DNA from 2 places in the Phytobacter diazotrophicus genome. Region 2 is predicted to be linked to the other one. Evidence: predicted binding sites of a transcription regulator. Region 2 holds the regulator's gene; the other holds the start of a gene.

Region 1 (15,960 bases), 730 kb from region 2:
TGCGGCCATCACGCCCGCGTCTTTTGCGGAGTCGGAATAGCCAATCATGACCATCTGTTTGCCCTGAATAAAGCCGCGATACCAGTCAATGTTCAGCAATTGGGTCATCACGTCGTTGGCATTGTTCAGGTCGTCGAGGGTTTCAAACAGCGGTGCAACCGGTAGGGCATAGTCGATACCGGCTTCTTTCAGCAGCAGGTGAACACCCAGCACGTCGGATGGGGTCTTCGCCATGGAGATCACGTAGGCGGCTACCGATCCTTTCGGGGCATCAACGATCGCTTTGCAGGTCCGGAGAACCTCGAGGGTTTCATTGCTCGGCTCCCAGTTACGCGGTAGCAGAGGACGCTTGGAGTTCAGTTCGCGGATCAGGAAAGCCTGCTTATCGGCTTCGGACCAGCTTTCATAATCGCCGATACCCAGGTAACGGGTCAGCTCGCCCAGCGCTTCGGTGTGGCGGGTGCTCTCCTGACGTACATCAATACGCACCAGCGGCACGCCAAAACATTTCACGCGGCGCAGGGTATCGAGAAGTTCGCCATTAGCGATGATGCCCATGCCGCATGCCTGCAGCGATTTGTAACAGGCATATAGCGGTTCCCATAGCTGTTCGTTCTGGCTCAGCAGACCTTCTGGTTTCGGCAGTCGTTGGCCTTTCAGGCGGGCTTCCAGCCAGGCCTGCGTTGCCATCAACTGGCCGCGCAGTTTTTTCATCAGGTAACGATACGGTTCCTGCGCGCCTTCAGCACCGGCCAGCTCGCGAAGCTCGTCGGTACATTCGACCATCGAGAGCTCAGAGATCAGCAACTGAATATCTTTCAGGAACAGGTCGGTCGCCTTCCAGCGGCTCAGCAACAGGACGTGACGGGTAATGTCTGCGGTGACGTTCGGGTTGCCGTCGCGGTCGCCGCCCATCCAGGAGGTAAAGCGTACCGGTACGAAATCGACCGGTAACTTGTAATTCAGGTTCTCTTCAAGCTGTTCGTTGAGCTCGCGAAGATAGTTAGGCACACCTTCCCACAGGCTGTTTTCCACCACCGCAAAGCCCCATTTGGCTTCGTCGACCGGGCTGGGACGGTGTTTACGGATTTCATCGGTATGCCAGGACTGCGCAATAAGCTGGCGCAGACGGCGCATCAGTTGATGGCGCTCATAATCGGCGATATCGGTATTATCCAACTGCTTTAAGCAGTTGTTCACTTCCACCATTTTATGGATCAGCGTACGGCGGGTGATCTCTGTCGGGTGGGCGGTCAGCACCAGCTCCAGCGACAGCGATTCGACGGCTTGCTTGATGGTCGCTTCGTTGAGATCGGGTTGGTCTTTCAGTTTACGCAGAGTACGAGCAATCACTTCCGGGTTGCTTGCAGCTTCGCCTTTTGGCGAAATGCTGTGGTATTGCTCAGCGGTGTTGGCAAGGTTCAGAAACTGGCTGAATGCGCGGGCAACCGGCAACAGTTCATCATTGGACAGGTTTTGCAGCGTATTGAGCAGCTCCTGACGACTCGCTTCATTACCAGCACGTGAAGATTTGGACAGCTTACGGATTGTTTCGACCTTATCAAGAATGTTCTCTCCCAACGCATCCTTGATGGTATCCCCCAGCAGCTTGCCGAGCATACTGACATTACTACGCAAAGCGGAATATTGTTCGTTCATGTTAACCCAGACACCCCATCTCATTTTATTTTGTTATATCCACCGTCCTGCAACGTGAAACGGATAGATATCAGACACCGCCTTTTATAAAGCCACGTAAAACCCACGACGTCAATTGCGGCGAAATCGGTTCAGCAAACGAATAAATGGCGTGAATTTACGAAATTTAATTCGCTTGCCAGCTAATAAGCGTTGCTTATGGAATTGTGAACAACGTCACTCTATTTTATCCTCACTCCGAATGTGGTTAATCGGAGTGAGGTGGTGACATATCAATGCCAGCAGAAGTGATGAACCACCTGTGTGATTAACTCACGGGTGGGTTTAATAAAGCGGGTCTCAAGATATTCATCGGGCTGATGAGCCTGATTGATTGATCCTGGCCCCAACACCAACGTCGGGCACAGCGTCTGGATAAACGGCGCTTCGGTGCAGTAGTTCACCACTTCTGTTTCTACACCCAACAGTTTTTCGACCACGTCGACCAGTTGATGGTCCTGCGGGCATTCATAACCCGGGATCGGCGGATGAAGTTCAGAAACCGTCAGGCGACCTGGCCAGCGGCTGCTTACTGGTTCGAGCGCGTCATTGAGCAGGCCGTTCAGATCGTCGAGAGTCATACCCGGAAGCGGGCGGATGTCCATATGCAATTCACAGCAGGCGCAAATACGGTTGGAGGAGTCACCGCCGTGGATGCTGCCGAGGTTCAGTGTCGGATAGGGCACGGTGAACGCATCGTAGTGGAAACGCTCTTTCAGATTGTCGCGCAGTTGCAGAATATGGCCGATGGCGTCATGCATCAGTTCAATGGCGTTCACCCCGCGTGCGGGATCGCTTGAGTGGCCCGATTGCCCCAGTATGCGAATGGCGCTAGAGATATGGCCTTTATGCGCGCGGACCGGTTGCAGTGAGGTCGGCTCGCCGATGATGGCGCAATCCGGTCGCAACTGTGTATTTTCGGCAAAGTAACGCGCGCCTGCCATGCTGGTCTCTTCATCGGCAGTCGCCAGAATGTAGAGCGGCTTTTTCAGTTTCGTCACATCAACATCACGCAGCGCATCAAGAATGAAGGCGAAGAAGCCTTTCATGTCGGCAGTGCCCAGGCCGTAGAGCTTATTATCATGCTCGGTCAGGGTGAAAGGATCGCGCGTCCAGCGACCATCATCAAAGGGAACGGTATCGGTATGGCCGGTCAACAGAAGGCCGCCAGCACCCTCACCGATGCTGGCTAATAGATTAAACTTGTTGCGTGTGCCGGGGACGGGTTGCACTTCAACCTTGAACCCGAGGTCGCCAAACCATCCAGCAAGCAGATTGATTAAAGAAGCATTGCTTTGATCAAGGGCTTCTTCCGTTGCGCTGATAGACGGAGTGCCAATCAGGGCGCGGTAAATCTCGATAAATGGTGGCAAATTCATTTTCATTGTTGACATACCTGAGTTCGTGATAGTATCAATATTCATGCATTAATAGTGAATAAAAATACATTAATGCTGAGCGTAAAGGAACCCATTCGGCGCCTTTACAGCGCGACGTGGGATTGATGCCGAATCACTCCCTGGCAAACATGACGTACTAAGAAGGTAGACTGCCCCGATGTTGAACACATTAATTGTGGGTGCCAGCGGTTACGCCGGCGCAGAGCTAGTGACCTATGTAAATCGCCATCCTCATATGAACATAACCGCTTTGACGGTTTCAGCGCAAAGTAATGATGCAGGAAAATGGGTCTCTGATTTACATCCGCAGTTGAAAGGCATTGTCGACCTGCCGTTGCAGCCGATGTCGGATATCAGCGAGTTCACCCAAGGTGTGGATGTCGTGTTTCTGGCGACGGCGCATGAAGTGAGCCACGACCTGGCGCCGCAATTCCTCGCAGCGGGCTGCGTGGTTTTCGACCTGTCTGGTGCGTTTCGTGTTAACGATCCCGCGTTCTATGAAAAATTCTATGGCTTCACTCATCAGCATCCGGACCTGCTTGCGCAGGCAGTGTATGGCCTGGCGGAGTGGAGTGCGGATGCGCTGAAAGAGGCGAATCTGATAGCCGTGCCGGGCTGCTACCCAACGGCAGCGCAACTCTCCCTTAAACCGCTGATTGATGCGGGCGTGCTGGATCTCAACCAGTGGCCGGTCATTAATGCGACCAGCGGCGTGAGTGGCGCAGGGCGTAAAGCTGCTATCTCGAACAGTTTCTGTGAAGTCAGCCTGCAGCCGTATGGCGTGTTCAATCATCGTCATCACCCGGAAATCACTACCCATCTGGGTGCTGAGGTTATTTTTACCCCGCATCTGGGTAATTTCCCGCGCGGCATTCTGGAAACCATTACCTGCCGTCTGAAACCTGGCGTAACACAGGCGCAGATCGCGGAGATTTTCCAACAGGCTTATGGCGATAAACCGCTGGTGCGTCTGTACGATAAAGGTGTTCCGGCGCTGAAAAATGTGGTTGGCCTGCCGTTCTGTGATATTGGTTTTGCCGTGAAGGACCAACACCTGATTGTCGTGGCCACCGAAGATAACTTATTAAAAGGCGCGGCTGCGCAAGCAGTGCAGTGTGCCAATATTCGTTTCGGCTACGCTGAAACCCAGTCTCTTATCTAATTGAGTGCAGGCCTGATGATGAATCCATTAATTATTAAACTCGGCGGCGTACTGCTGGATAGTGAAGAAGCGCTGGAGCGTCTGTTTACCGCGCTGGTGAATTACCGCGAGTCGCACCAGCGCCCGCTGGTGATTGTCCACGGCGGCGGCTGCGTGGTGGATGAGCTGATGAAACAGCTCAACCTGCCGGTGAAAAAGAAAAATGGTCTGCGCGTGACCCCGGCCGATCAAATCGACATTATTACTGGCGCACTGGCTGGGACGGCGAACAAAACCTTGCTGGCCTGGGCGAAGAAACATCAGATTGCCTCTGTCGGCCTGTATCTTGGCGATGGTGACAGCGTGAAAGTGACGAAACTGGATGAAGATCTGGGCCATGTCGGCCTGGCGCAACCGGGTTCACCGAAACTGATTAACACGCTGTTGGACGGTGGTTTCCTGCCGGTGATCAGCTCTATCGGCGTGACGGATGAAGGCGAACTGATGAACGTCAACGCAGATCAGGCGGCGACGGCACTGGCGGCAACGCTGGGCGCAGACCTGATTCTGCTCTCTGATGTGAGCGGTATTCTGGATGGTAAAGGCCAGCGTATTGCCGAGATGACGGCGGCGAAAGCGGAGCAGTTAATCGCCCAGGGCATCATCACCGATGGCATGATTGTGAAAGTGAATGCGGCGCTGGATGCTGCGCGTACGCTGAATCGCCCGGTGGATATCGCCTCCTGGCGGCATGCGGATCAGCTACCGGCGTTGTTTAACGGTACACCGATCGGCACACGTATTCTGGCTTAAAATTTTCCCTGAACCCTCTCCTGAGAGGAGAGGGTGAGAGACAGGCAACACTAAACGAATTTAAGGAAGCATGTTATGGCACTTTGGGGTGGGCGTTTTACTCAGGCAGCAGATCAACGGTTCAAACAGTTCAACGACTCTTTGCGCTTTGACTATCGCCTGGCGGAGCAGGATATCGTTGGCTCTGTGGCCTGGTCCAAAGCGTTGGTCACCGTGGGTGTATTAACCAACGATGAGCAGCTACAACTGGAAGAGGCGCTGAATATCCTGCTGGAAGAAGTGCGCGCGAATCCGCAGCAGATCCTCGAAAGTGATGCCGAAGATATCCATAGCTGGGTGGAAGGCAAACTGATCGATAAAGTCGGCCAGTTGGGTAAAAAGCTGCACACCGGGCGTAGCCGTAACGATCAGGTCGCGACCGACCTCAAACTGTGGTGCAAAGACACGGTGGCTGAGCTGCTGACCGCAAACCGTCAGTTGCAAAGCGCGCTGATTGAAACCGCGGAAAATAACCAGGATGCAGTCATGCCGGGTTATACCCACCTGCAACGTGCGCAACCGGTCACTTTTGCCCACTGGTGCCTGGCTTATGTAGAAATGCTGGCGCGCGATGAAAGCCGCCTGCAGGATACGCTTAAGCGCCTTGATGTGAGTCCGCTGGGCTGTGGCGCGCTCGCAGGCACCGCTTATGAAATCGATCGTGAGCAGTTGGCAGGCTGGCTGGGCTTTGCATCCGCGACCCGCAACAGCCTGGACACCGTTTCTGACCGTGACCACGTGCTGGAACTGCTCTCCGACGCCTCTATTGGTATGGTCCATCTCTCCCGTTTCGCCGAAGACCTGATTTTCTTCAACACCGGTGAAGCCGGGTTTGTTGAACTGTCCGATCGCGTTACTTCCGGCTCATCCCTGATGCCGCAGAAGAAAAACCCGGATGCGCTGGAGCTGATCCGCGGTAAATGTGGCCGTGTGCAAGGCGCCTTGACCGGCATGATGATGACCCTGAAAGGTCTGCCGCTGGCCTACAACAAAGATATGCAGGAAGACAAAGAAGGGCTGTTCGATGCGCTCGATACCTGGCTTGACTGTCTGCACATGGCGGCGCTGGTGCTGGATGGCATCCAGGTGAAACGTCCGCGTTGCCAGGAGGCGGCACAGCAGGGTTATGCGAACGCGACTGAGCTGGCAGATTATCTGGTTGCCAAAGGCGTGCCATTCCGTGAAGCGCACCATATTGTTGGTGAAGCGGTAGTCGAAGCTATCGGCCAGGGCAAACCGCTGGAAGAGCTGGCGCTGGCGGATTTGCAGAAATTTAGCGCGGTGATTGCCGATGATGTCTATCCGATTTTGTCGCTGCAATCTTGCCTGGACAAACGCGCCGCAAAAGGCGGCGTGTCACCGAAACAGGTCGCTCAGGCCATTGCGGATGCGAAAAACCGGTTGGTTTGATTTGTGCGGGCTGGTGCCCTCACCCCGCCCTCTCCCACAAGGAGAGGGAGCAAACACTAAAAATGGCAACTTCGGTTGCCATTTTGCTTTTATCCCGGGCTTTTTTACGCAAAAAAAAAGCGGACCACGGGGTCCGCAAATGTTCACGTTGGCTTTAGTTGTTCAGAGAGAACGCGCAGTGGTATCAAGGGTAATGTCTCCCGCTGCGTTTCTTGAGCTAATTATTGAACAGAATGCTTGATAGGGATAATCGTTCGTTGCTATTCTATCTATCGCCATGAACTATCGTGGCGACGGAGGATGAATAATGAATATTCGTGATCTTGAATATCTGGTGGCGTTAGCCGAACACCGCCATTTTCGCCGCGCAGCGGATTCCTGCCACGTCAGCCAGCCAACACTGAGCGGGCAAATTCGTAAACTGGAAGACGAGCTTGGCGTTATGCTGCTGGAGCGTACCAGCCGCAAAGTCTTGTTCACTCAGGCCGGTTTGCTGCTGGTGGATCAGGCACGTACCGTGCTGCGTGAGGTCAAAGTGCTCAAGGAGATGGCAAGCCAGCAGGGGGAGACGATGTCCGGCCCGCTGCATATTGGCTTAATCCCTACCGTTGGACCCTATCTGCTTCCGCATATTATCCCTATGCTGCACCAGACATTCCCGAAACTGGAAATGTATCTGCATGAGGCGCAGACGCATCAGCTTCTGGCGCAACTGGACAGCGGCAAGCTGGATTGTGCAATCCTGGCGTTGGTGAAAGAGAGTGAAGCCTTTATTGAGGTGCCGCTTTTCGACGAACCCATGATGCTGGCGATTTATCAGGACCATCCCTGGGCGAATCGCGACCGCGTCCCGATGTCCGATCTGGCGGGTGAAAAGCTGCTGATGCTGGAAGATGGACACTGCCTGCGCGATCAGGCGATGGGCTTCTGCTTTGAAGCGGGTGCAGATGAAGACACTCACTTCCGGGCGACCAGTCTGGAGACACTGCGTAATATGGTGGCTGCGGGCAGCGGTATTACGTTGCTACCGGCGCTGGCGGTACCGCGTGAGCGTGTGCGGGATGGTGTGGTGTATCTGCCCTGTATTAAACCGGAGCCGCGCCGTACTATCGGTCTGGTCTATCGTCCGGGCTCACCGCTGCGTAGCCGCTATGAGCAGTTGGCAGAGGCCATCCGTGGTGCGATGGATGGCCATTTCGACAGTGCGTTAAAACAGGCGGTTTAAGCCATTTAGCGCAGCTACCCGATAGGCTTCCGCCATAGTCGGGTAGTTAAAGGTGGTATTAACAAAGTACTCGATCGTGTTACCGCCACCTTTCTGCTCCATAATCGCCTGGCCGATATGAATGATTTCGGCCGCGCGTTCCCCAAAGCAGTGAATCCCTAAAATCTCTTTGGTTTCGCGATGGAACAGGATTTTCAGCGTGCCAACGTTCATACCCACAATCTGCGCTCGCGCCAGATGCTTAAACTGTGCCCGGCCCACTTCATAAGGTACTTTCATTGCCGTTAGCTGCTGCTCGGTTTTGCCCACAGAGCTAATTTCCGGAATGGTGTAAATGCCGGTTGGAATGTCTTCAACCAGGTGCGCTGTCGCTTCACCTTTCACCATCGCCTGTGCGGCGATACGCCCCTGATCATACGCTGCTGAGGCAAGGCTTGGATAACCGATCACATCACCCACCGCATAAATATGCGGCAACGCTGTCTGGTACATACTGTTGACTTTCAACTGACCACGACCATCAGCATCCAGGCCAATATTTTCCAGTTGTAAACTGTCGGTGTTACCGGTGCGTCCGTTCGCATAGAGCAGGCAGTCTGCTTTCACTTTCTTGCCAGATTTCAGGTGCATAATCACACCATCATCCATTCCCTCGATCTGCTCGTACTCTTCGTTATGGCGGATAACGACGCCACTGTTCCAGAAGTGGTAGGAAAGGGAGTCCGACATTTCCTGATCGAGGAAAGCCAGCAGGCGATCGCGGGTATTGATCAGATCGACTTTTACATTCATTCCCCGGAAGATCGAGGCATATTCGCAGCCGATCACCCCCGCACCGTAGATAATTACGTGACGAGGTTCATGGTGCATATTCAGAATCGAGTCGCTGTCGTAAATGCGCGGATGAGAGAAGTTCACATCGGCCGGGCGATAGGGGCGGGAGCCACAGGCTATCACGAACTTCTCGGCGGTGAGGGTTTCTACTGAGCCGTCCGGACACTCCAGCGAAACTGTGTGTGGGTCAATAAAATGAGCGTTACCCTGCAAAATCTCGCAGCGATTACGCTCATAAAAGCCTTGCCGCATCTGCGTTTGTTGGTTAATCACGCTATCCGCATGGTTGAGAATATCGGCGAAAGAGGAACGAAGAAGGCGGGTGTGGTCGCTATATAAAGGGTTTTGGTTAAATTCGATAATACGGCTGACCGCGTGGCGAAGGGCTTTCGAGGGGATGGTTCCCCAGTGGGTACATCCTCCGCCCACGTTGTGATAGCGCTCAATCACCGCTATCCGGGCACCTTGTTTAACCAGCCCCATAGCAGCGCCTTCGCCGCCGGGACCGGAGCCTATAACTATTGCGTCGTAATCGTAGGAATGTGGCATGGGAGGGCTTACCTGTTCTTATACATAAAAACAACATAATAGTAACATCGTTAGCGGCATAACCCAATTATCGTTGTGCTTTTTTCATGCAGCAAAGCAGAAAGAGCTCGTAAACAATCATTCACAATCCAGTACAATCCGATTAGTTTTATTCTCTGGTATAGTGCCAGCAGGTCTGCGGAGGGATTCAAGCATCGTGATGGGCGTTAGAGCGCAACAAAAAGAAAAAACCCGGCGTTCGCTGGTGGAGGCGGCATTTAGCCAGCTTAGCGCTGAGCGTAGTTTTGCCAGCCTGAGTTTGCGCGAAGTTGCGCGTGAAGCGGGCATCGCCCCGACGTCCTTTTATCGCCATTTCCGCGATGTGGATGAGCTTGGCCTGACGATGGTCGATGAAAGCGGCTTAATGCTGCGCCAGTTAATGCGTCAGGCGCGCCAGCGTATCGCAAAAGGCGGCAGCGTTATTCGAACGTCCGTTTCGACCTTTATGGAATTTATCGGCAACAATCCGAACGCATTTCGTCTGCTGCTACGTGAACGTTCCGGCACCTCAGCGGCATTCCGCGCTGCGGTAGCACGTGAAATCCAGCACTTTATTGCGGAACTTGCCGATTATCTTGAACTCGAAAACCATATGCCGCGTGCGTTCACCGAAGCGCAGGCCGAGGCAATGGTCACTATTGTTTTCAGCGCGGGTGCCGAAGCACTGGATATCGGCGTTGAGCAACGCAGGCAATTAGAAGAGCGACTGGTATTGCAACTGAGGATGATCTCCAAAGGCGCGTATTACTGGTATCGCCGTGAACAAGAAAAAATGGCGCATCAAACCGACGAGTGAAGGATAAGTAATGAAACAATCTGTCCAGGATAAAGGTACATTGTTGCTGGCACTGATCGCTGGCTTATCGATTAACGGCGCATTTGCAGCGATTTTTAGCTCGATCGTGCCTTTCTCCGTTTTCCCGATTATCTCACTGGTGCTCACGGTGTATTGCCTGCATCAGCGTTATCAAAACCGAACCATGCCGGTCGGATTGCCGGGTCTGGCAGCGGCTTGCTTTATTCTGGGCGTGTTACTTTACAGCACCGTGGTACGAGCGGAATATCCGGCTATCGGCTCTAATTTCCTGCCTGCGGTATTGTCCGTGATCCTGGTTTTCTGGATTGGTTATCGTATGCGTAACCGTAAGTCGGAACTGTAATCCAAACAAATAAAGCGCATCCGGCCCTTGAGCTGATGCGCTTTTTTTTACTTCGCCGTGAGCAATACGCCGCACTCCATATGGTGCGTGTAAGGGAACTGATCGAACAGCGCAAGGCGTTCAACGCGGTGTGTCTGGCTCAGGGTTTCCAGGTTCTTACACAGCGTCTGCGGATTACAGGAGATATAAAGAATGCGCGGATAGGCCTGCACCATCTTTTCTGTCCCGGCATCCAGTCCGCTACGCGGCGGATCGACAAAAATCGTCTCGCACTGATAGCCTTTCAAATCGATACCCTGCAAGCGGTTGAAGTCACGCACACCGTTCATCGCCTGAGTAAACTCTTCTGCCGACATACGAATGATTTGCACGTTATCGATATGATTCGCTGCGATATTGTATTGCGCGGCCGCAACCGAAGGCTTGGCGATTTCTGTGGCCAGAACGCGGTCAAAATTACGTGCAAGTGCCAGTGAGAAATTGCCGTTCCCACAGTAGAGCTCCAGCAGATCTCCCGTTGAATCTTTCGTCGCGCCCAGCGCCCACTCCAGCATCTGAATATTCATCGCCGCGTTAGGTTGTGTGAAGCTGTTTTCAACCTGGCGATAAATCATCTCTTTCCCGGCGACCGGCAGACGTTCGTCGATATAATCCTGATCCAGCTCGATTTTAGTTTTGGTGGCGCGCCCGATAAGGTGCACATTCAGGTTTTTAGCACGTAAAGCATCACGCAGACGCGTAGCCTCTTCACGCCATTCGTCATCCAGCTTTTTGTGATACAGCAGGGAGACAACGGCCTGATTGCTCATGGTGGTCAGGTAATCAATCTGGAATAGCTTGTGGCGCAGCACCTTATTGCCGCGCAGGCCTTCCATCAGCTCTTTCATTAACTGATTAATCAGCTCGCTTGCCGCCGGGAAGCTATCGACACGGATTCGGCTTTTCGTCTGTTGATCAAAAATAATGTGGTAGAGATCGTCACCGTCGTGCCAGATACGGAATTCGGCACGCATGCGGTAATGGCTGACCGGTGAGCGGAACACCTCCGGAACGGGCGCGGAAAAAGGCGTCATCATGGCTTGCAGACGTACGACTTTCTCAGCCAACTGGGCTTCGTACTGTTCTGTTGGCAGGTGTTCGGGTGTCATTGTGTTTCCTGAATGATTAAGAATAACGCGGGGATTGTAGGGATTGCTCAGGGGATGTCCAGTCCTGATGTTTTTTCACTTCCCGGCATAGCAGTCTGGACATCTATATGTTTCTGAATGTAGCATCCTTGTTCCGGTCCTGTGAGTTAAAAGGGAATCCAGTGTAAATCTGGAGCTGACGCGCAGCGGTAAGGATGTGTGGGATGGTAGCGAAAGCAGACACTGCATATATATGTGGGAAGTCATCATCTTGTTGTACCTCCTAGCCCGAAGACCTGCCGGAATTACGTCGCATTTGGTGCCATCATCGCGAGCTATTGATGACACCTGCGGCATCCTTATTATTTTGTGGATGCTCTCACAATGATTAAAAAAGCTTCGCTGCTGACGGCGCTCTCCGTCACAGCTTTTTCCGGCTGGGCGCAGGATGGCAACCCGGACACTCTGGTGGTAACAGCAAACCGTTTTCAACAACCGGTGAATACCGTACTGGCACCCACCGATGTGGTGACGCGTGAAGATATTCAACGCTGGCAGTCAAAAGACCTTAACGATGTGATGCGTCGTCTGCCAGGGGTGGACATTGCCCAGTACGGTGGAATCGGGCAGAGCTCCTCTCTTTTTGTTCGCGGTACCGAAGCGCGTCATGTACTGGTGCTGATTGACGGTGTACCGATGGCGCGTGCCGGTATTGGCAATGCAATCGATATTGGTCAGATCCCGGTCTCGCTGGTACAACGTATTGAATATATCCGTGGGCCACGCTCTGCGGTTTATGGATCCGGTGCCATCGGTGGTGTGGTTAACATCATTACGATGAGTGAAGATGAGCGCGCGCAGATTAACGCAGGGATGGGGACCAACGGTTACCAGAACTATGACGGCGCGATAAATCAACGCTTTGGCGATACGATGGTCACTGCTGCTGGTGCGTATCAGACGACCAAAGGTTTTAACGTTCAGCCGGACTCAACCTACGCGGATGACAGCGATCGCGACGGTTATCGCAATAAACTGTTCTGGGGCGGTGTTCAGCATAAGTTTAACGATAGCGTCTCAGGTTTCTTCCGCGGCTATGGCTACAGCTCCAATACTGACTATGACCAGGGCAGTGGTGGTTACGCAGGTGGTGGCGATGAAAGCCAGAACTATACCCAATCATGGGATACCGGCCTCAATTATCATTCCGGCATCTACTCATCTCAGCTGATTGCCAATTATCAGCACCTTAAAAATTATAATTACAATGCGCAGGATGGTCGCTATGCAGCGAGCGCAAGCCTGGACAATATGGAACAGCGTTACATCCAATGGGGTAACAACGTCGAGGTGGGACATGGTTCCGTCAGTGGTGGCGTTGACTGGAAACAAGAGAAACTGCAATCCAGCGGCACATCCAGTACGGATATCTATAAGCGCGACACCACCGGGCTCTATTTGACCGGCCAGCAGCAAATCGACAAAGTAACCCTGGAAGCATCCGGGCGTGAAGACCATGACGAACAGTTCGGTTGGCATGGTACCTGGCAGACAGCAGCGGGTTGGGAGTTCGTTGATGATTACCGAGTGACGCTTTCTTATGGGACCGGATTCCTGGCGCCATCGCTTGGGCAGCAGTTTGGCGCGGAGCGGTTTGGCATTGCTTCCAACCCGAATCTGAAACCGGAAGAGTCGAAGCAATGGGAAGCAGGGCTTGAAGGCCTGACGGGACCGTTGGACTGGCGTCTGTCTACGTATCGCTATGAAATCAATAACCTGATTGATTACGATAATAGCGCTTATTACAACGTGAAATCGGCAACGATCAAAGGGCTGGAGTGGACCGGAAACGTAACGACAGGTCCTGTCGATCACCATTTGACGCTGCAATATATCGATCCGCGTGATGACGAAACCAATAAGGTGCTTGCTCGCCGTGCGAAGCAGCAGGTTAAGTACGAACTGACCGGGCAGATTTATGACCTTGGCTGGAATGTGGCGTATCAATATCTGGGGCAACGCTATGACAACGCCTATGACGCAACTACCTATACTTCCCATACCGTTAAGCTGGGCGGTGTAAGCGTCTGGGACATTGGATTGTCATATCCGATGACCTCACATCTGACAGTTCGTGGTAAAATAGCTAACCTGTTCGATAAAGATTACGAGACAGCTTATGGCTACCAAACTGCAGGACGAGAATACACCTTGTCTGGCAGCTACACCTTCTAAACTGCGGCCCACCGTGCTGGTGTTTGATTCTGGCGTAGGTGGGTTATCTGTTTATGATGAGGTCCGGCATCTCCTGCCGGACCTGCATTATATTTACGCGTTCGATAATGTCGCCTTTCCTTATGGTGAAAAGAGCGAAGAGTTTATCGTCGAACGTGTTGTCGAAATCGTCACTGCCGTTCAGGCTCAATATCCCCTGGCGCTTGCCGTCATTGCCTGTAATACCGCCAGCACCGTTTCTTTACCTGCGCTACGTGAGAAATTCGCTTTCCCGGTTGTTGGGGTGGTTCCCGCGATCAAGCCCGCTGCACGCTTAACGGCGAATGGTGTGGTGGGGTTACTGGCCACACGTGCAACCGTAAAGCGTCCTTATACCCACGAACTCATTAAGCGCTTCGCTAACGAATGCAAAATTGAATTGCTGGGTTCAGCGGAGATGGTTGAGCTTGCGGAAGCGAAGCTGCACGGTAAGCCAGTTCCGTTGGATGAACTCAAACGCATTTTACGTCCGTGGCTTCGGATGCCTGAGCCGCCGGATACCGTGGTGCTTGGATGTACGCATTTCCCTTTATTGCAGCATGAGCTGTTGCAGGTGCTTCCGGAGGGAACGCGGCTGGTGGATTCGGGTGCGGCTATAGCGCGTCGTACGGCCTGGTTGCTTGAGCATGAGGCGCCTGATGCTAAATCAGCAGATGCAAATCTGGCGTATTGCATGGCCGTCACACCAGAAACTGTTCTTTTATTGCCCGTTTTACAGCGCTATGGCTTCGGAACGCTCGAAAAACTCGCGCTTTAATGGTCTTTTGAGCAAAAAAGAGACGGTTGAAAAATTTTTTAAAATTAGGGCTTGTCACTTCCTGAGAACTCCCTATAATGCGCCTCCACTGACACGGAACAACGGCAAGCAAGCCGCCGGGTCAGCAGGGTTCTCAGGCGAATGCCGGTGAGAATTCCGCAGAGAAAAGTGAAAATAAATACTTGACTCTGCAGCGGGAAAGCGTAATATGCACACCCCGCGCCGCAGCGAAAAACGAAGCGGCACTGCTCTTTAACAATTTATCAGACAATCTGTGTGGGCACTCAAAGTGACATGGATTCTTAACGTCCTCGGACGATAAATGAATACCAAGTCTCAACGAGTGAACACGTAATTCATTACGAAGTTTAATTCATTGAGCATCAAACTTTTAAATTGAAGAGTTTGATCATGGCTCAGATTGAACGCTGGCGGCAGGCCTAACACATGCAAGTCGAACGGTAGCACAGAGGAGCTTGCTCCTTGGGTGACGAGTGGCGGACGGGTGAGTAATGTCTGGGAAACTGCCCGATGGAGGGGGATAACTACTGGAAACGGTAGCTAATACCGCATAATGTCGCAAGACCAAAGAGGGGGACCTTCGGGCCTCTTGCCATCGGATGTGCCCAGATGGGATTAGCTTGTTGGTGAGGTAATGGCTCACCAAGGCGACGATCCCTAGCTGGTCTGAGAGGATGACCAGCCACACTGGAACTGAGACACGGTCCAGACTCCTACGGGAGGCAGCAGTGGGGAATATTGCACAATGGGCGCAAGCCTGATGCAGCCATGCCGCGTGTGTGAAGAAGGCCTTCGGGTTGTAAAGCACTTTCAGCGGGGAGGAAGGCAGTACGGTTAATAACCGTGTTGATTGACGTTACCCGCAGAAGAAGCACCGGCTAACTCCGTGCCAGCAGCCGCGGTAATACGGAGGGTGCAAGCGTTAATCGGAATTACTGGGCGTAAAGCGCACGCAGGCGGTCTGTCAAGTCGGATGTGAAATCCCCGGGCTCAACCTGGGAACTGCATTCGAAACTGGCAGGCTTGAGTCTTGTAGAGGGGGGTAGAATTCTAGGTGTAGCGGTGAAATGCGTAGAGATCTGGAGGAATACCGGTGGCGAAGGCGGCCCCCTGGACAAAGACTGACGCTCAGGTGCGAAAGCGTGGGGAGCAAACAGGATTAGATACCCTGGTAGTCCACGCCGTAAACGATGTCGACTTGGAGGTTGTGCCCTTGAGGCGTGGCTTCCGGAGCTAACGCGTTAAGTCGACCGCCTGGGGAGTACGGCCGCAAGGTTAAAACTCAAATGAATTGACGGGGGCCCGCACAAGCGGTGGAGCATGTGGTTTAATTCGATGCAACGCGAAGAACCTTACCTGGTCTTGACATCCACGGAATTTGGCAGAGATGCCTTAGTGCCTTCGGGAACCGTGAGACAGGTGCTGCATGGCTGTCGTCAGCTCGTGTTGTGAAATGTTGGGTTAAGTCCCGCA
Region 2 (15,960 bases):
GAACTGATCTCCCCGGCGCTGCAGGGCGCCTCGTTGAGTGATGGTCAACTCAAAGACGGTACGAAAGGTATCAATATTGAGAACGTCGAAAAAGGCAGTGCGGCTGCTCAGGCAGGCCTGCATAAAGACGATGTCATTATTGGCATTAACCGTACGCAGGTGCAGTCCATTGCCGAGCTGCGTAAGGTTCTTGAAACCAAACCATCGGTAATTGCTCTGCAAATCATCCGCGGCAATGAAACACTCTATTTATTGCTACGTTAAGCAAATGCGATCCCGGACATCACCGCTGCATGTGATGTCCGGAAAACTCGTGCTATGCTGCTGCGACTCCCTAATGACGACGCCTGCATCATGTTTTTGAAGCTCTTACGCTCGGTTGCAATTGGTTTAATGGTTGGTGGCATTATCCTCGCCGCCCTGCCTTCGCTACGCCAGCATAACCCGCTAACCGCAACGCAATTTGACAGTACCGATGAAACGCCCGCCAGTTACAACCCGGCGGTTCGCCGCGCCGCGCCCGCGGTAGTCTATGTCTATAACCGTAGTATGAATACGTCATCCCATAATCGTCTGGAAATTCGTACCCTGGGTTCCGGTGTAATTATGGATCAGCGTGGTTATATCGTTACGAATAAACATGTTATCAACGATGCGGACCAGATCATCGTTGCCTTGCAGGATGGCCGCGTTTTTGAGGCGCTTCTCGTGGGGTCGGACTCCCTTACCGACCTGGCGGTACTGAAAATTAACGCCACTGGCGGCCTGCCGGTGATTCCGATCAATCCGCGTCGTGTACCGCACATTGGTGATGTGGTATTGGCGATTGGTAACCCCTATAACCTGGGGCAAACCATTACTCAGGGGATCATCAGTGCCACCGGGCGTATTGGCCTGAACCCAACAGGTCGCCAGAATTTCCTGCAAACGGATGCCTCCATCAACCACGGCAACTCCGGCGGCGCGCTGGTGAACTCGCTGGGTGAGTTAATGGGTATCAATACTCTCTCTTTCGACAAGAGCAACGATGGCGAGACACCGGAAGGTATTGGTTTCGCTATCCCCTTCCAGCTCGCGACGAAAATCATGGATAAGTTGATTCGCGATGGTCGGGTGATCCGTGGCTATATCGGTATCGGCGGAAGAGAAATCGCCCCCATGCATACCCAGAACGGCGGTATCGATCAAATTCAGGGAATCGTGGTTAATGAAGTCTCGCCAGATGGTCCGGCAGCCCGGGCAGGCATTCAGGTGAATGATGTTATTGTCAGCGTAAATGGTAAGCCCGCGGTCTCGGCACTGGAAACCATGGACCAGGTCGCGGAAATTCGTCCCGGGTCAGAAATACCGGTTGAAGTGATGCGTGATGACAAGAAACTAAAACTGCAGGTCACAATCCAGGAATATCCAGCGACCAACTAAAAGCGATAAAAAAACCGGAGCCTAATGAACTCCGGTTTTTTTTGCGCGTCTCTGGAGGCAAACGGCGTACCAGATGGCGGCGGCTATTTACTTGTTAACAAAATCTTCGCCGAGCTGAATATCTTTTTTCAGGGTTTCCAGCATCCCTTCCAGCGCCTGCTGTTCAAAGGCGCTTAATTTGCCAATCGACTGGCGTTCTTCAATACCATTTTTACCTAACAGCAGCGGCTGAGAGAAGAAGCGGGCATACTGGCCATCGCCTTCAACATAGGCACATTCGACAACGCCTTTTTCGCCTTGCAACGCACGCACCAGCGACAGGCCAAAGCGCGCGGCTGCCTGGCCCATAGAGAGTGTTGCAGACCCGCCACCCGCTTTTGCTTCGACCACCTCAGTGCCCGCGTTCTGAATACGTTTTGTCAGATCGGCAATTTCCTGCTCAGAGAAGCTGACACCCGGAATTTGCGACAGCAGCGGCAGAATGGTGACGCCTGAATGTCCGCCCACGACTGGCACTTCAACCTCGCCCGGCTGCTTACCTTTCAGCTCAGCCACAAAGGTATTGGAGCGAATGATATCCAGCGTTGTCACGCCGAACAGTTTGTTTTTGTCATACACACCAGCTTTTTTCAGCACCTCTGCGGCAATCGCCACCGTAGTGTTAACCGGGTTAGTGATCACGCCAATACAGGCTTTGGGGCAGGTTTTGGCAATTTGCGCGACCAGGTTTTTCACAATACCGGCATTCACATTAAAAAGATCGGAACGATCCATACCCGGTTTACGCGCGACGCCCGCGGAAATCAGCACCACATCCGCACCGTGCAGAGCAGGCGTTGCGTCTTCTCCAGAAAAACCTTTAATTTTCACAGCGGTAGGAATATGGCTGAGGTCAACAGCAACCCCAGGGGTTACAGGAGCAATATCATAGAGCGAGAGTTCTGAACCTGAAGGCAGTTGAGTTTTAAGTAGTAGAGCTAACGCCTGGCCGATGCCACCAGCTGCGCCGAGGACTGCAACTTTCATCATAAACTCCTTATTATGGTTAGCTAAATATTTTGTTACTCCATTGCGGCGACCTTAATTCACCCTGATAATTATGGCAACGAACCAGCCAAAATTCTGCGGCATGGCACGCTTTTAAAATATTATAATGGGCTTTCACGACCGTCGGACCGGCAAACCAAGCAACTAAGATTGAGAGTTTACAATATAGCGCTGATATCCATCTAAACAATATCATTTCAGTAACATTTATTTTACTTTTGCTTGAATTTGCGACACATGACACAGTAGGTTCCATAACGTAATTTGATAAAATTTACGTGAACTATAAGAAAATTTGAGTTATTTCCACAGTAGATTATTTGCATAAAAATTCATCCATGTGCATAATAATGTAGTTTTCACGGCCTTAATACGGGTGACTTATGCGAAGCTCGGCAAAACAAGAAGAATTAGTTAAAGCGTTTAAAGCGCTACTTAAAGAAGAGAAATTTAGTTCTCAGGGAGAGATTGTTCTGGCGTTACAAGAACAGGGCTTTGACAATATCAATCAGTCTAAAGTCTCCCGCATGTTGACTAAATTCGGCGCGGTGCGTACGCGCAACGCCAAAATGGAGATGGTGTACTGTTTGCCTGTCGAAATGGGTGTTCCAACCACCTCCAGCCCGCTCAAAAATCTGGTGCTTGATATCGATTACAACGACGCCGTTGTTGTTATTCATACCAGCCCAGGCGCTGCACAACTGATTGCGCGCTTACTGGACTCGCTGGGCAAAGCGGAAGGTATTCTGGGTACTATTGCCGGTGACGATACTATTTTCACTACCCCGGCAAGCGGCTTTACGGTCAAAGAACTTTACGAAGCCATCCTCGTACTCTTCGAACAAGAGCTTTAATTCCTTCCCCCGGTTTCGTGCCGGGGAAGTGCCTCTCTTAGAGTCACATCTCTTTCTGGCCCCCCTTCCTTTAACACAATGTGCGAATTTCCGTCGCATTTCATTCACGCAATGAATGTTTTCGCACAAAAAATCAAAATAACGCATCTCATTGATTTTAATTATTAAAAAATAAATCCCCGCTCAAAATCATCCGTTTTTTATGCCTTTTTGACTATAAAAAAAGGTTTCTTTACCACTTACTTACAATAGCAATAATTAGCTCAGTATTAATTTTACACGTTATTAGTGTATACTTGATTTTGTGATGAGGGTCACGAAACAAAGCCCTCAGGAATTAAGATTCGACGAGGTAAGCATTATGAAAATCAAATCAACTCTAGCAACACTCAGCATCCTTTCTGTTCTGTCCTTTGGCGCATTTGCAGCAAGCTCTATCGATGCTGGCCAGGCGCAGAATCGCCAATCATTAGGTACCGTCTCTGTCGGTGGCATTGCATCATCCCCGATGGATATGCGTGCAGAACTGAACAAAAAAGCTGAAGAACAGGGTGCGTCTTCTTATCGCATCATCGAAGCACGTACCGGCGATAGCTGGCATGCCACTGCTGAACTGTATAAATAATTAACCGACAACCCTATGTCATCATCACTCAGCGGCACCAGGCATAAAAATAGCAGTATAAACCTTCTCGCCGTTGAGTATTGAGGAGAAAGACAATGAAACGTAACGCAATCATCGCAGCCCTTGGTTTAGCTTCACTGATCTCTTTTGGTGCCAGCGCAGCCACTCAACTGTCCGATAACCAAACACAAAACATGCAGGCCATTGGGACCATTTCTGTTTCCCAGACCGCAAGTTCTCCAATGAGCATCCGTGACGAATTATCTGCCAAAGCGGACGCGGCAGGCGCGAAAGCCTACCACGTGACCGAACTCCAGGAAGGTGATACCTGGCACGCAACGGCGGAACTCTACAAATAAACCCTCGTCGTCTACTCCGACGACTTGCCCCCGCCTGTCGGGGGCTTTTTTTTGTGCTGCATTAGCGCACGTTAAAACGCAACTGCCCTTCCAGCTCTTCCTCCGCTTCATCAAACAGCAGAATGAGCGCGCCGAAACGCCGCCGCAGTGTTTCGCTAAGATGAATGAACTCAATTTCAACCGGCAACGACAACTTTTCCGTCACTACTATCCATAATGAATCCAGATCGGTAATGCTTGCCCCATCGAGAGCAAACCGGCGGGAAAACTCGTGATAGAACTTACTTTGCGTGTCGATCTCAGCAAAATCGAAGATATAGGTATTCATTGTCCGCCATCCAGCCCTGTCGGGCGGCTTACGCCACCCGTTTCACTATAATCCCCCGAGATGCAGGGTTTTGACTTCCATAAACTCTTCCAGCCCCAGAACGGAGCCTTCCCGTCCCAGGCCGGACTCTTTTACACCGCCAAATGGGCCCAGCTCAGTGGATACCGCGCATTCATTGATACCAATCATCCCACTTTCAATCGCCTGGGAGACGCGGAACACGCGGGATAAGTTTTGAGTGTAGAAATAGGCTGCAAGACCAAACGGCGTTGCGTTAGCGCGCTGGATAACTTCATCCTCAGTCGTAAAGCGAAAACAGGCGGCGACCGGGCCAAACGTCTCTTCGTTCGCCAGCTTCATGCCATCGCTGCAATCCCCCAGGACGGTGGGTTGCCAGAAATTTCCCCCCAACGCGTGCGCTTTACCCCCAGCCAGAACTTTCGCCCCTTTTGCGACGGCGTCTTCCACGTGTTCACGCACTTTACCCACCGCCGAAGATTCAATAAGCGGGCCGACCACCACACCGTCGTCAAGACCATTCCCGACTTTAAGGGCATTGACCGCCTCTGCCAGTTTCTGCGTGAAGGTGTCATACACCGACTCATGAATATAGAAACGGTTTACGCTCACACAAACTTGCCCGGCATTACGGAATTTATTGGCAATCGCCCCTTTTACCGCCGCATCAATATCTGCGTCTTCAAAGACAATGTAAGGCGCGTTGCCCCCGAGCTCCATGGAGACTTTCTTCATGGTTTCAGCCGCGTTACGCACCAATGTTTTACCGACTGCGGTAGATCCGGTAAAGGAAATTTTGCGTACATCATGGCTCGCCATGATCGCATCGCTAATTTCCGATGTATTCCCGGCAACCGCATTTAGCACACCGTCCGGCACGCCCGCTTTTTTCGCCAGCGCCAGCAGCGCAAAGGCACTGAGCGGCGTGTTATTGGCGGGTTTAATCACGCCCGTACACCCTGCGGCTAACGCGGGTCCCAGCTTACGGGTCAGCATCGCCATCGGGAAATTCCAGGGGGTTATCGCTGCCACAACGCCAATGGGTTCGCGGGTAGCAAAAATACGCGATCCGGGTTTTATCGGCGGGATAATTTCGCCATTAGCACGCTTCGCTTGCTCGGCGAACCATTGAATAAAGCTTGCAGCATAGTCCACCTCACCTTCGGCTTCTTTTAAGGGCTTGCCCTGTTCGGTGGTCATTAACCTTCCCAGCCAGCTTTTGTTTTCAATGATCAATTCGTACCAACGATAAAGGATGGCGGAACGCTCTTTTGCCGTTTTCGCACGCCAGGCGGGAAAAGCCCTGGTGGCTGCGGCGATAGCGGCTTCCGTCTCTTTTTTCCCGGCTTTTGCTACCTTCGCGACAACCTCGCCGGTCGCCGGGTTCAGTACGTCAAATGTCGTGTCCAACGATTTCCAGACGCCATCGACAAGATAGCCCGTCTGGAAAAGTTCGCTGTCCTGCAATGCCTGCGTTGTCATTTGTCCTCCTGATCTGTGATTTACAAAAGCTCCCGTAAAGTATAGCCATAAAAAAACCGACGCTTCTGGCGTCGGTTTTGGGTCTAGCTGCTGGTTAGTGCATGCTGATATTTGTGTAACATTCCGGTAAGTCGTTTTACCGGCTCGGTCACCTGCGGCGGCGCATCCCAGTGCTGCAATTTCTCCTGATAGACCTCCAGCTCCTCCAGCAACTGCGAGAAATAGTGCCGTCGTCTGCTGTCAGATCGGGCGGAGATGACGCTGTCAGCCGTACGGCGAAGCTGTCGATGGAACGCCGAAAGCTCCTCATTCACTGGTACAGGCGCATCACGTAAACGCTGATGAGCGATGATCAATGTCAGCGCCAGGCGGAATTTCGCCACATCGCCAGGGAATTTATTCAACAGTAAAAACAACTGCTGATAGAGCGCAGGAAGATGGTTCTCTTTACGTCGCGCGCTGTTGGTTGTCATCGCCGAAACGGCCGCCGAGACAAACTGATTGAGCAACATCCGCCCGGTACGTGCCTGCGAATTGTCCCGCACCAGCAAAATGACGATCAGCGCCAGCCCGCAGCCGATAATTTGCCCGAGCGCGCTATCAAGAAATTGGCTGAACTTAAACGTCATCGGGTTATCAAGCACGATAATGTTGATGGTACTTGCCAGCGCCCCCAGCGAACCCAGCCGCCGTTTCTGCACCTCGACACCGGCAAAAAAAGCCAGTACAGCCAGGCTGATGCAGAGCAACAGCATGCTCTGCTGCGTCGAAGGGATGATAAACAGAAAATAGAGCGCACCGACCGGCAGGGCGACCAACGTCCCTATCAGAAAATCAATAGCCACCATTTTCGGATTTGGCAGACGCATTGCCAGCGACGTCACCACCGCGATCATCACCATGGTTCCACTACCGGAAGTCCAGCCGCTCCACAACCAGAATAAGGTCCCTAACCCGCAGGATAGAGTGGTACGCCAGAAGTTGACCATCGCATGATGGCGTTCCGCTGATGCCGGTTTGATAACCACTTCGCCGCGCAGGACTTCTTCTTCCGTCGCACTGATTTTGGTGTTGCTCACCACCCCACGTTTAAGCAGCAAATACCGCGTGGCCGCCCCTACCCAGCTATAGATGGTGACTGGTGTTTCACGTTCACCGGTCCAGGCAATCACCCGGCGCATCCGCTTCATTTGTCTATGCACGTCCTGAACGGTTTCTACGGGCTCATCGAACAGTTCACGGAACGTGTCGGTAATCAATTCGGGTCGCGTATTTTGGATCAGATACGTTTCACAGGCCTGGGTAATCAGCGTAAGCGACAACGTATTGATCGCTGTCAGTCGGCGGTTGGCGCGCCCCCAGCGGGAGGACTCAATTTTCAGGTTGCTGCGCATCCCTTCCAGGGCAGTTGTGCGCCGCACCAGTGCTCCCCAGGCTTTATCCACGTCTTCTGGGTCGCCATGTTTAATGCACAACTGCATTAGCTGGTATTGGGCCACCAGCAGACTGTCCAGCTCGCGGTCAATCTCGCGTTTAATCGAACGGGGAGAAAACAGCAAATCTGCCGCAATGGCGCAGACAATACCGATAACGATTTCACTGCAACGCTCAACGGCAAACTGAGGGGCCAGCAGCGGTTCGCTCTGGATTGTCACAACAATAATCAGCGCCGTATAGCCTGCCAGTCCCCAGGCGTAAGAGTTCTCCACACGGACGAGCGAAGAAACCCAGGTACAAAACCCCGCCCAGATACAGCAAACCGTCAGCATCAGGAATGGAGCACGGATCATGGCGATGATGATGGTCAGACCGGCGATAGAGCCAATAAAAGTACCGACAATACGCAGCATACCGCGATAACGAATCGCGCCCGACCAGGGTTCCCCCCCGGCAGCAAAAGCCGGACCTGCCGCCACAATCGCCGCCGTCAATACTGCCCAGCGGGGTGTTTCCAGTTGGAAATGAAAACCGACAAATAGCGCCAGTACGATAGCGCATGCGAGTTTGAGGGCGAAGCGAACGTGGTAGCTGGCGATGGAAAACATAGCCATAGGGATTAACCAAATTCACGCAGGCGATGAGCCAGTTTGCGGAAAAATGAGTCGTGGCTCTCATCGCGATCGGTTTGCCCCGTTACCACAACCGTAGCCGTCGTGCCTGCTGGCCAGAGATTCCCCTGCTGCTCATCCAGGCGAATACGTACCGGCACGCGTTGCGCCAGACGTACCCACTCAAGATTCGAATCAATGGTCGCCATCCCTTTGCTGTCATTGCTGCTGCTGGCATTCGTCACCCCGGCTGCCACGCTCTCTACCGTGCCTTTCAGAACCCGGTTACTGCCCAGCGGGGTGATTTCGGCCCGGAAGCCAGGATGAACGCCCTCCAGTTTGGTCTCTTCCATATAAGCCTGAACATAGAAGGAGTTCTGTTTGACCAGCGCGACGGCCGTTGAACCACGGGTAATAAACTCCCCGGCGTAGACATTGAGGTTGGTAACCCATCCGTCTGCCGGTGCGCGAATCACCGTGCGTTCCAGATCCAGTTTTGCCAGGTCACGTGTAGCCTGCGCTTTCGCCAGTTGATGTAATACTGTCTGCAGGACGTTGTTAGCCTGATCGATTTCTTCGCGGGACATCGCCTGAACGCCAAGCTGGTTACGGCGGCCTGCTTCACGGCGCTTTTCACTTTCCAGCGCCTGGTAGTAAGCGACATCCGCTTCAGCCTCTTCCAGCGCTTTCTGATAACGCGGCTGATCGATGGTAAACAGCACCTGGTCTTTTTTAACCAGTTGGTTATCGTGAACGCTGACGTCGGTGATTAATCCGGCGACGTCAGGCGCGATAGCGACCACGTCGGCGCTAAAGCGCGCATCGCGAGTCCAGGGGGATTCTGTGTAGTACACCCATGCGCGGAAAATAGCGATGAAAGCGAGGATAACCAGCACCAGGGTGATGGCGGTACGAAAGAAATTTCTTGTTAGTGTTTTCACTTCTACCTCAAACAAACAGACGCGACAGCAGGTAAAACAAGCAGCAGTAAAGCGCAGTATTGAACAACGCCGGATGCCAGACAAAATCATAGATCCCGGTCGGGATCAGCATGCGGCGCACCAGCCAGAAGATCGCCAGTGACAAAAGCAATTCAAAAAAAATCGGTGGGAACGACAGACCGAACACCACGATAACGGGAAACAGACTCATGTTGACCTTGATTAGAGAGAATGCAGGCGACAATATTTCTTATACGCACCGCAGCGGAGCAGGAAGCAAGGCGAGATCGGCACGTTAATTATTCAGCGAATAGTATATTAACGTAACTGTTATGCTGTTATCTATATTATGTGATCTAAATCACTTTTAAGCCAGAGTGAATAATGGAACGACTTAAACGCATGTCGGTATTCGCCAAAGTGGTGGAACAAGGCTCGTTTACTGCCGCGGCCCGGCAGTTGCAAATGAGCGTATCTTCCATCAGTCAAACGGTGGCGAAGCTGGAAGATGAGCTACAGGTTAAGCTGTTAAACCGCAGTACACGCAGCCTTGGGCTCACCGAAGCCGGGAAAATTTATTATCAGGGTTGCCGACGCATGCTGCATGAAGTGCAGGATGTCCATGAACAGCTTTACGCCTTCAATAACACGCCCATCGGTACGCTGCGCATTGGTTGTTCTTCAACCATGGCGCACAATGTTCTGGCGCAGATGACCGCCGCGATGCTGAAAGAGTACCCCGGTTTATCGGTGAATCTGGTAACGGGCATTCCCGCACCGGATCTGATTGCCGACGGGCTGGATGTGGTCATCCGGGTGGGCGCGTTGCAGGATTCCAGCCTGTTTTCTCGTCGTCTGGGCGCGATGCCGATGGTCGTCTGTGCGGCTAAAAGTTATCTGGCCCAGTACGGTATTCCGGAAAAACCCACTGATCTTGTTAATCATTCATGGCTGGAATACAGCGTCAGACCAGATAATGAATTTGAGCTGATCGCACCAGAGGGCATTTCCACTCGCCTGATCCCTCAGGGCCGCTTTGTCACCAACGATCCGATGACCATGACACGCTGGCTTACCGCCGGGGCCGGGATCGCCTATGTACCGTTGATGTGGGCGATCAACGAGATCAATAACGGGACGCTGGAGATCTTGTTCAGCCGCTATCAGTCCGATCCGCGTCCGGTCTGGGCTCTGTATACGGAAAAAGACAAACTGCCGCTAAAGGTGCAGGTGTGTATTAACTATTTGACGGATTATTTTAACGAGGTCGCCAAGCTGTATCAGGGCGTGCAGGGGCGGAGATTGTAGGATGCGCTCCCGGATGACGGCGCTTCGCCATCCGGGAATAAACCGAACTTATGCCGTCCCGCCGACGGTCAGGTTGTCCACTTTCAGCGTCGGCTGACCGACACCCACCGGCAGACTCTGGCCTTCTTTGCCGCAGACACCGACGCCGTTATCCAGTTTCAGGTCATTACCCACCATGGAGATCTGCTGCATAGCTTCAATGCCCGAGCCAATCAGGGTTGCCCCTTTCACCGGCTTAGTCACCTTGCCTTTTTCAATCAGGTAGGCCTCTGAGGTAGAGAACACGAACTTACCGGAAGTGATATCCACCTGGCCACCGCCAAAGTTCGGCGCATAAATACCAAACTCGACCGACTCGATAATCTCCTGCGGCGTCGATTTCCCTGCCAGCATGTAGGTGTTGGTCATACGCGGCATTGGCAGATGCGCATAGGATTCGCGACGACCGTTACCGGTTGGCGCAACGCCCATCAGACGGGCATTCAACTTATCCTGCATGTAGCCTTTCAACACACCGTTTTCAATCAGCACATTGTACTGACCCGGCGTACCTTCGTCGTCGATAGAGACGGAACCACGGCGATCGGCAATGGTGCCATCATCAACGACAGTACAAAGCTCAGAGGCTACCAGCTCGCCCATGTGACCACTGAATACTGACGTGCCACGGCGGTTAAAGTCGCCTTCCAGACCGTGCCCGACCGCCTCGTGCAGCAATACGCCCGGCCAGCCAGCACCCAGCACCACAGGCAGTGTTCCGGCAGGCGCCGCTACAGCAGAGAGATTCACCAGTGCCATGCGCACCGCTTCTTTTGCCCAGGCATCGGCACGGACGTCGCCATCGACATCTTTCAGGAACCAGTCATAGCCAAAACGACCGCCGCCACCGCTGGAGCCGCGTTCGCGTTTGCCGTCATCTTCCACCTGCACACTCACGGAGAGGCGTACCAGCGGGCGAACATCCGCCGCCAGCGTACCGTCCGTCGCGGCAACCAGAATTAATTCATACACGCCGGTCAGGCTGGCGGACACTTCCTGTACACGCTTATCCGCTGCACGGGCCACTTTGTCGACGCGGCGCAGAATATCGAGCTTCTCTTCCCGGCTCATGCTTTGCAGCGGGTCAATGCTGGCATAGAGTCCCTGATGCTCAACGGCGCCGAGCGTTTGCACGCGCCCATCACCTGACTCACGCACGATGGTACGTGCCGCCTGCGCGCTCTGCTCCAGCGCCAGTAGACTAATTTGGTCAGCGTAGGCAAAACCGGTTTTCTCGCCGCTTACCGCACGCACACCAACGCCCTGGTCGATGTTGTATGACCCGTCTTTGATGATACTGTCTTCCAGCACCCAGGATTCGTGATAGCTCGACTGAAAATAGAGATCACCGTAGTCGAGTCGGCGCTCGGTCAATTGACCAAGGATGGAAAACAGATCCTGATGATTCAGGCCATTCGCTGCGAGCAATTGTTCACTTACCAGGTTCAGACTCATCGTTTGCTACTCGTCGTTGCCGCCACATCGGGCAATAAAAAAGTGTGATATAAGGAGCTTGAGGCAATTCGCCGACGCCGTCAAATCATTGCTTTTTATCTGTACGCGGCTGGCGTAAGACTTCATTGATTTGTGGTTTGTCTACCGGACCGGTGATGCGATAACGCAAAATGGAGACTTTATTCCACAGCGGCCCCAAAACTTTACTGGCGGCGAACACCGCAGCACCAATAATCGGGTTAACGGCAAAGGCAGCCGCAACGCCTACCGTTGCTGAGATTTCCGGTGCGACAACTGCCTCGACATCTAACCGGCGCTGTACCAGATCCACCGATCCTTTCATCGCAATATCAGCTTCCAGGCCGTCGACCAGCGTATCGTCAGTATGCAGAACACCATCTTTAATCCAGGCGGCGCTGCGGATAGAGTCAAAATAGAACCCTTCACTGCTGAACGTGTCGCTGAAATCGAAACGAAGCTTGCGCAGCAACGCATCGACGCTAAACAGACGCAACAGTTGCCCGGCGTGTCCGGTACTGATATCGGTAATATCCCCTTTGCCGAGGCGGGTGCGCAGAATACCGCTAAGCGACTCTTCCTGCGGCTGCCATGGCGCGCTACGCCAGTGTAAATCATAGTTCACATCAAACGGCGCATTGCGCACAGGCGTTGAAATCCCGAAGAAATTCATCGCCGAATCGATTTTGTCACCGTGCAATGTGCCTTTCAGTGAGGTACGTTCTCCGCCGATTTTGTTGACCCACTCGCCATCGGCAGTGAGACGGGCAAAGCCGCTGTCGATGAGACCATTTGCCAGCGACAGGGTATCTCCGTTGATCGCGAAATCGCCCTCAATACGGCCATATTTTTGTCCCCACAGCCAGCACTCAGCACAACGCAGTTGCAGATCCGGCCAGCCGGTGAAATCCACCTGCGTCTTGCCACGCAGCAATGTCGACGGCGAAGAGATATCGTTGTCATCCGACGCCGTCGCAGACGGGTTGTAGTAAAGGTAGCGAATCGCCGCCTGCCACGGTGCGTTATCGCGCAGGGTAAACGTCCCGTTGATTTCACGCCCTTGTGCTTCGACAACCGACCCTGACGCCTGCGGCTGCGAGACAATACTCAGGTTGTTCCACTGCTGACCTGCCAGGGTGAGCGCCGGAGTACGCAGCGTGACACTGGCCGGGAACGACGTTGCGTTGCTGACGTTACTGGCAACGCCCTGACGCAACAGACCCAGCCACTGCGCGCCGTTCATTGGCGGCAGATTCAGTTCAAGACCGGCCTGCTCAGGCAGTGGCGGCAGCGTGCGGCTATCAGATGTCCAGATTGCCCTGTCGAGGGTGAGTTTCTGGTTGAGCAACCAGCTACTGTTAAAATGGTTGCTATTGCCTGCACTGCCGGTCAGATCGAAACTGCGAAGATTGCCTTCAACATTCACCTTCACCGGCAAGGCTTTGCCCGCAGGCTTATCAAGCGGCGGCGGCAGGCGACTGGCGATATCCGTCAAATCACCGTCGATACTGACGTTATATTTCGCCCCGGCGCTGTGCGGCAGTTCGATGTCCACTTTGCCTTTCCAGCCCACACTGCCGCTCACCGCATCACTGAGCTGCTGCGGCATGATGCCTGTTTTCGCCGGTTGCCAGTTGCCATTCAGATTGACCGCCACCTGATAGGCTTTCGCCCCTTCGGTGGTAGTGAAATCAATATTCACAGGCTGGTTAAACCACATCGCCTGCAGTGGCTCGCTTTTCAGATTACCGTTAACAAAGCTGAACGAGCCCCGCAAATCTTTCACCGTGCTGTTAAGCGGTTTGATGAACAGATTATTGTGGTTGAGGACGACATCGCCTTTCGCGGTCGTTATCTCGCCGTCCAGCGGAATATCAAGATGTAAGCGAGCACTCACATCACCATCCAACTGGAGCTCATCGAGGGCTGTAGAAAGCGTATCTTTTAGCGGCGTATCTTTAAAATAGGGCCCAACCGCTTTCCCTGGCCCGTTGATATCGGCATCAATGAGCAGTTTCTCTTTAATGTAATCCGGAATGACAGCCGTCAGGTTTGTGGCTTTAACACCGCCCAATGCCACTTCATCCGTCTTCATCCACAGGCCGTCATTGATGAAATCGAGTTGAATATCGAAATTTTTCAGCGCTGGCCAGTCTGGCTGGAAGGCAAAGGTGGCGTTACGTAACGGCACCAGCACCTCAAACTGCCCTTCATTATGCTTATAAGGAAAGAGCCGTGGGTTGCCACCGTAGACCAGCGTCGCGTTATCAGCCTGCCCGCCCTGAATCGCCGCGCTCAGATAATCCACCAGCGCTTTGCCCATCAGGTTTTCCGGGAAGTAGCGCCATGCCTGGCCGCCATCGGTAACATTAATGCCTGCCAGAATACCCAGCCACGGCTCGTCGTCTTTAGGCTGCAAGTAGCGGAAATCGCCCCTGGCGTGAATCGCATTCGCCTGCACGTCGATATCATGTCCATCGATCTGCAGACCACGCTCATCGTTTTGCCAGGCGAGGGTCGCTACCCCTTTTTCAATCTCCAGCGGCGCACGGAAAACCGTGGCATAAGGCATTTTTGCCTTTGCCATGTCGACAGTCACGCGCCCATTTTCAACGCTACCGGACAACGTACCGGAAAGGTTCTCGACGCCGGGCAGCAGTTCCCACTGCTTCCAGGAGATGTCTTTCCAGTTTGCCTGGAAGCGTGTTTTTTCCGTCGCCTGTAGCGGAATATCCAGCGCCAGATTTTCCAGCAGCCCTTCCGGGGCCATTGTTCGCCAGACTTTTCCCAGCTGTGGTGAAATTTTTTCGGCAATCGGCAGCATACCGTCAAGCGCATCCAGATCGAGGCGACTGGCACGGACGCGTAATTCATCGCTACGCTGACCTTTTTCCCCCCCCGCTTCCTGGGCCGGCACCCACGCAAAGGCCAGCGAGCCTTGCGGCCACGGGTGTCCATCCATAGTTATGCGCGTAGTGGGAATATCAAACTGCCAGCCCTGCTGCTGACGCGAGACGTGTGCCGTCAGGTTATCAACCAACAGTTGGTGATTATCTTTGTCCCCAGGCCAGCTAGCGCCGCCTTTTTTAAGCCAGACATCACCACTTTCCACCACACCTTTATTGAAAGTCATCCAGCCTTCGAGACTAAATTGGGCGCTCTCCAGGGCAATGTTGTCCTGCATCCATTTATTAAGCCAGGGCTTAACATCGATGTCGTCCGCCTGTAGCCACAGCCGACCGTTATTGAGGATGCCCCGGTCATCGCGAAGATCCATCCTCACTTGCATAATGCCATGCTGTCCGGTCAGGCTGGACAGGCTCACCTGGCCTTCTGCACGGTGTCGGTCATCGCTATTAAGCCAGGTCAATTGAGGGATCGCGAGTTCGGCACGCTGGCCGGAGAGGGTCAAAAAGCTGAGGCGACTGTCGCGCAGAACGAAGTGATCGAACTGGCGAAGGAAAAGATCGCGGATACGGTCAGTTTCTATCGCTTTACCATCATCATTGCGCTGTAACGGGGTATTCGTGCGCACAGCCAACTGATAAAACGTGAGATCGCGGAACTGCCAGCGCATTTGTAGCAGGCTTTGCCAGACGTCCAGCGCCAGGGTGACGCGTTTAACGGACAGATCGCCGCCGTCATTGAGGGTAGCTTTAACGTCACGAACGTCGAGGATGGGGCCGAAATTTTCCCAACTGGCGTTCAACTGACTGGCATCGACTACAATACCGGTGTTTGCCTGAATTTTCGCCAGGATTTCAGGGCGCCAGTTATCCAGATGGGGCAGGATAAGGCGCAGGCCACTTACCAGCAGCGCCACTATCACCACCAGCGTCGCACCCGTAAGCAGCAATATCCCCGGCAATCGCCTCACGCACCTCTCCTTGTCAACAAACGTCTGGACGTAATCGTCTTTTACATCATCACCACATCAAACTGCTCCTGATTATAGAGCGGCTCAATTTGCACTTTAACTTGCTTACCGACAAAGATTTCGACCTCAGCCAGCGCAT

Evidence for each region. The regulator ArgR, encoded in region 2, controls arginine synthesis, uptake and breakdown. The targets are predictions, from matches to a motif close to ANTGAATAAAAATACANT.
Region 1: a site for ArgR is predicted at 3,131-3,148, ahead of argC (N-acetyl-gamma-glutamyl-phosphate reductase). Genes of this name have one in related genera too.

The regions. Positions count from the first base shown of each region.
Region 1 covers NZ_CM125428.1:5,486,570-5,502,529, reverse strand. Annotated here, with positions in the region: gene ppc (phosphoenolpyruvate carboxylase) at 1-1,659, opposite strand, end outside; gene argE (acetylornithine deacetylase) at 1,932-3,083, opposite strand; gene argC (N-acetyl-gamma-glutamyl-phosphate reductase) at 3,256-4,260, shown strand; gene argB (acetylglutamate kinase) at 4,276-5,052, shown strand; gene argH (argininosuccinate lyase) at 5,128-6,501, shown strand; gene oxyR (DNA-binding transcriptional regulator OxyR) at 6,809-7,726, shown strand; gene sthA (Si-specific NAD(P)(+) transhydrogenase) at 7,709-9,109, opposite strand; gene fabR (HTH-type transcriptional repressor FabR) at 9,306-9,944, shown strand; gene ACS0RQ_RS26565 (YijD family membrane protein) at 9,955-10,308, shown strand; gene trmA (tRNA (uridine(54)-C5)-methyltransferase TrmA) at 10,356-11,456, opposite strand; cobalamin riboswitch at 11,574-11,753, shown strand; gene btuB (TonB-dependent vitamin B12 receptor BtuB) at 11,820-13,670, shown strand; gene murI (glutamate racemase) at 13,615-14,466, shown strand; rRNA gene ACS0RQ_RS26545 (16S ribosomal RNA) at 14,860-15,960, shown strand, end outside.
Region 2 covers NZ_CM125428.1:551,232-567,191, reverse strand. Annotated here, with positions in the region: gene degQ (serine endoprotease DegQ) at 1-264, shown strand, start outside; gene degS (outer membrane-stress sensor serine endopeptidase DegS) at 355-1,422, shown strand; gene mdh (malate dehydrogenase) at 1,510-2,448, opposite strand; gene argR (transcriptional regulator ArgR) at 2,853-3,323, shown strand; gene yhcN (peroxide/acid stress response protein YhcN) at 3,685-3,948, shown strand; gene yhcN (peroxide/acid stress response protein YhcN) at 4,044-4,307, shown strand; gene ACS0RQ_RS02735 (barstar family protein) at 4,369-4,635, opposite strand; gene ACS0RQ_RS02730 (NAD-dependent succinate-semialdehyde dehydrogenase) at 4,681-6,135, opposite strand; gene aaeB (p-hydroxybenzoic acid efflux pump subunit AaeB) at 6,219-8,186, opposite strand; gene aaeA (p-hydroxybenzoic acid efflux pump subunit AaeA) at 8,192-9,124, opposite strand; gene aaeX (p-hydroxybenzoic acid efflux pump operon protein AaeX) at 9,132-9,335, opposite strand; gene aaeR (HTH-type transcriptional activator AaeR) at 9,509-10,432, shown strand; gene tldD (metalloprotease TldD) at 10,481-11,926, opposite strand; gene yhdP (AsmA2 domain-containing protein YhdP) at 12,012-15,821, opposite strand; gene rng (ribonuclease G) at 15,863-15,960, opposite strand, start outside.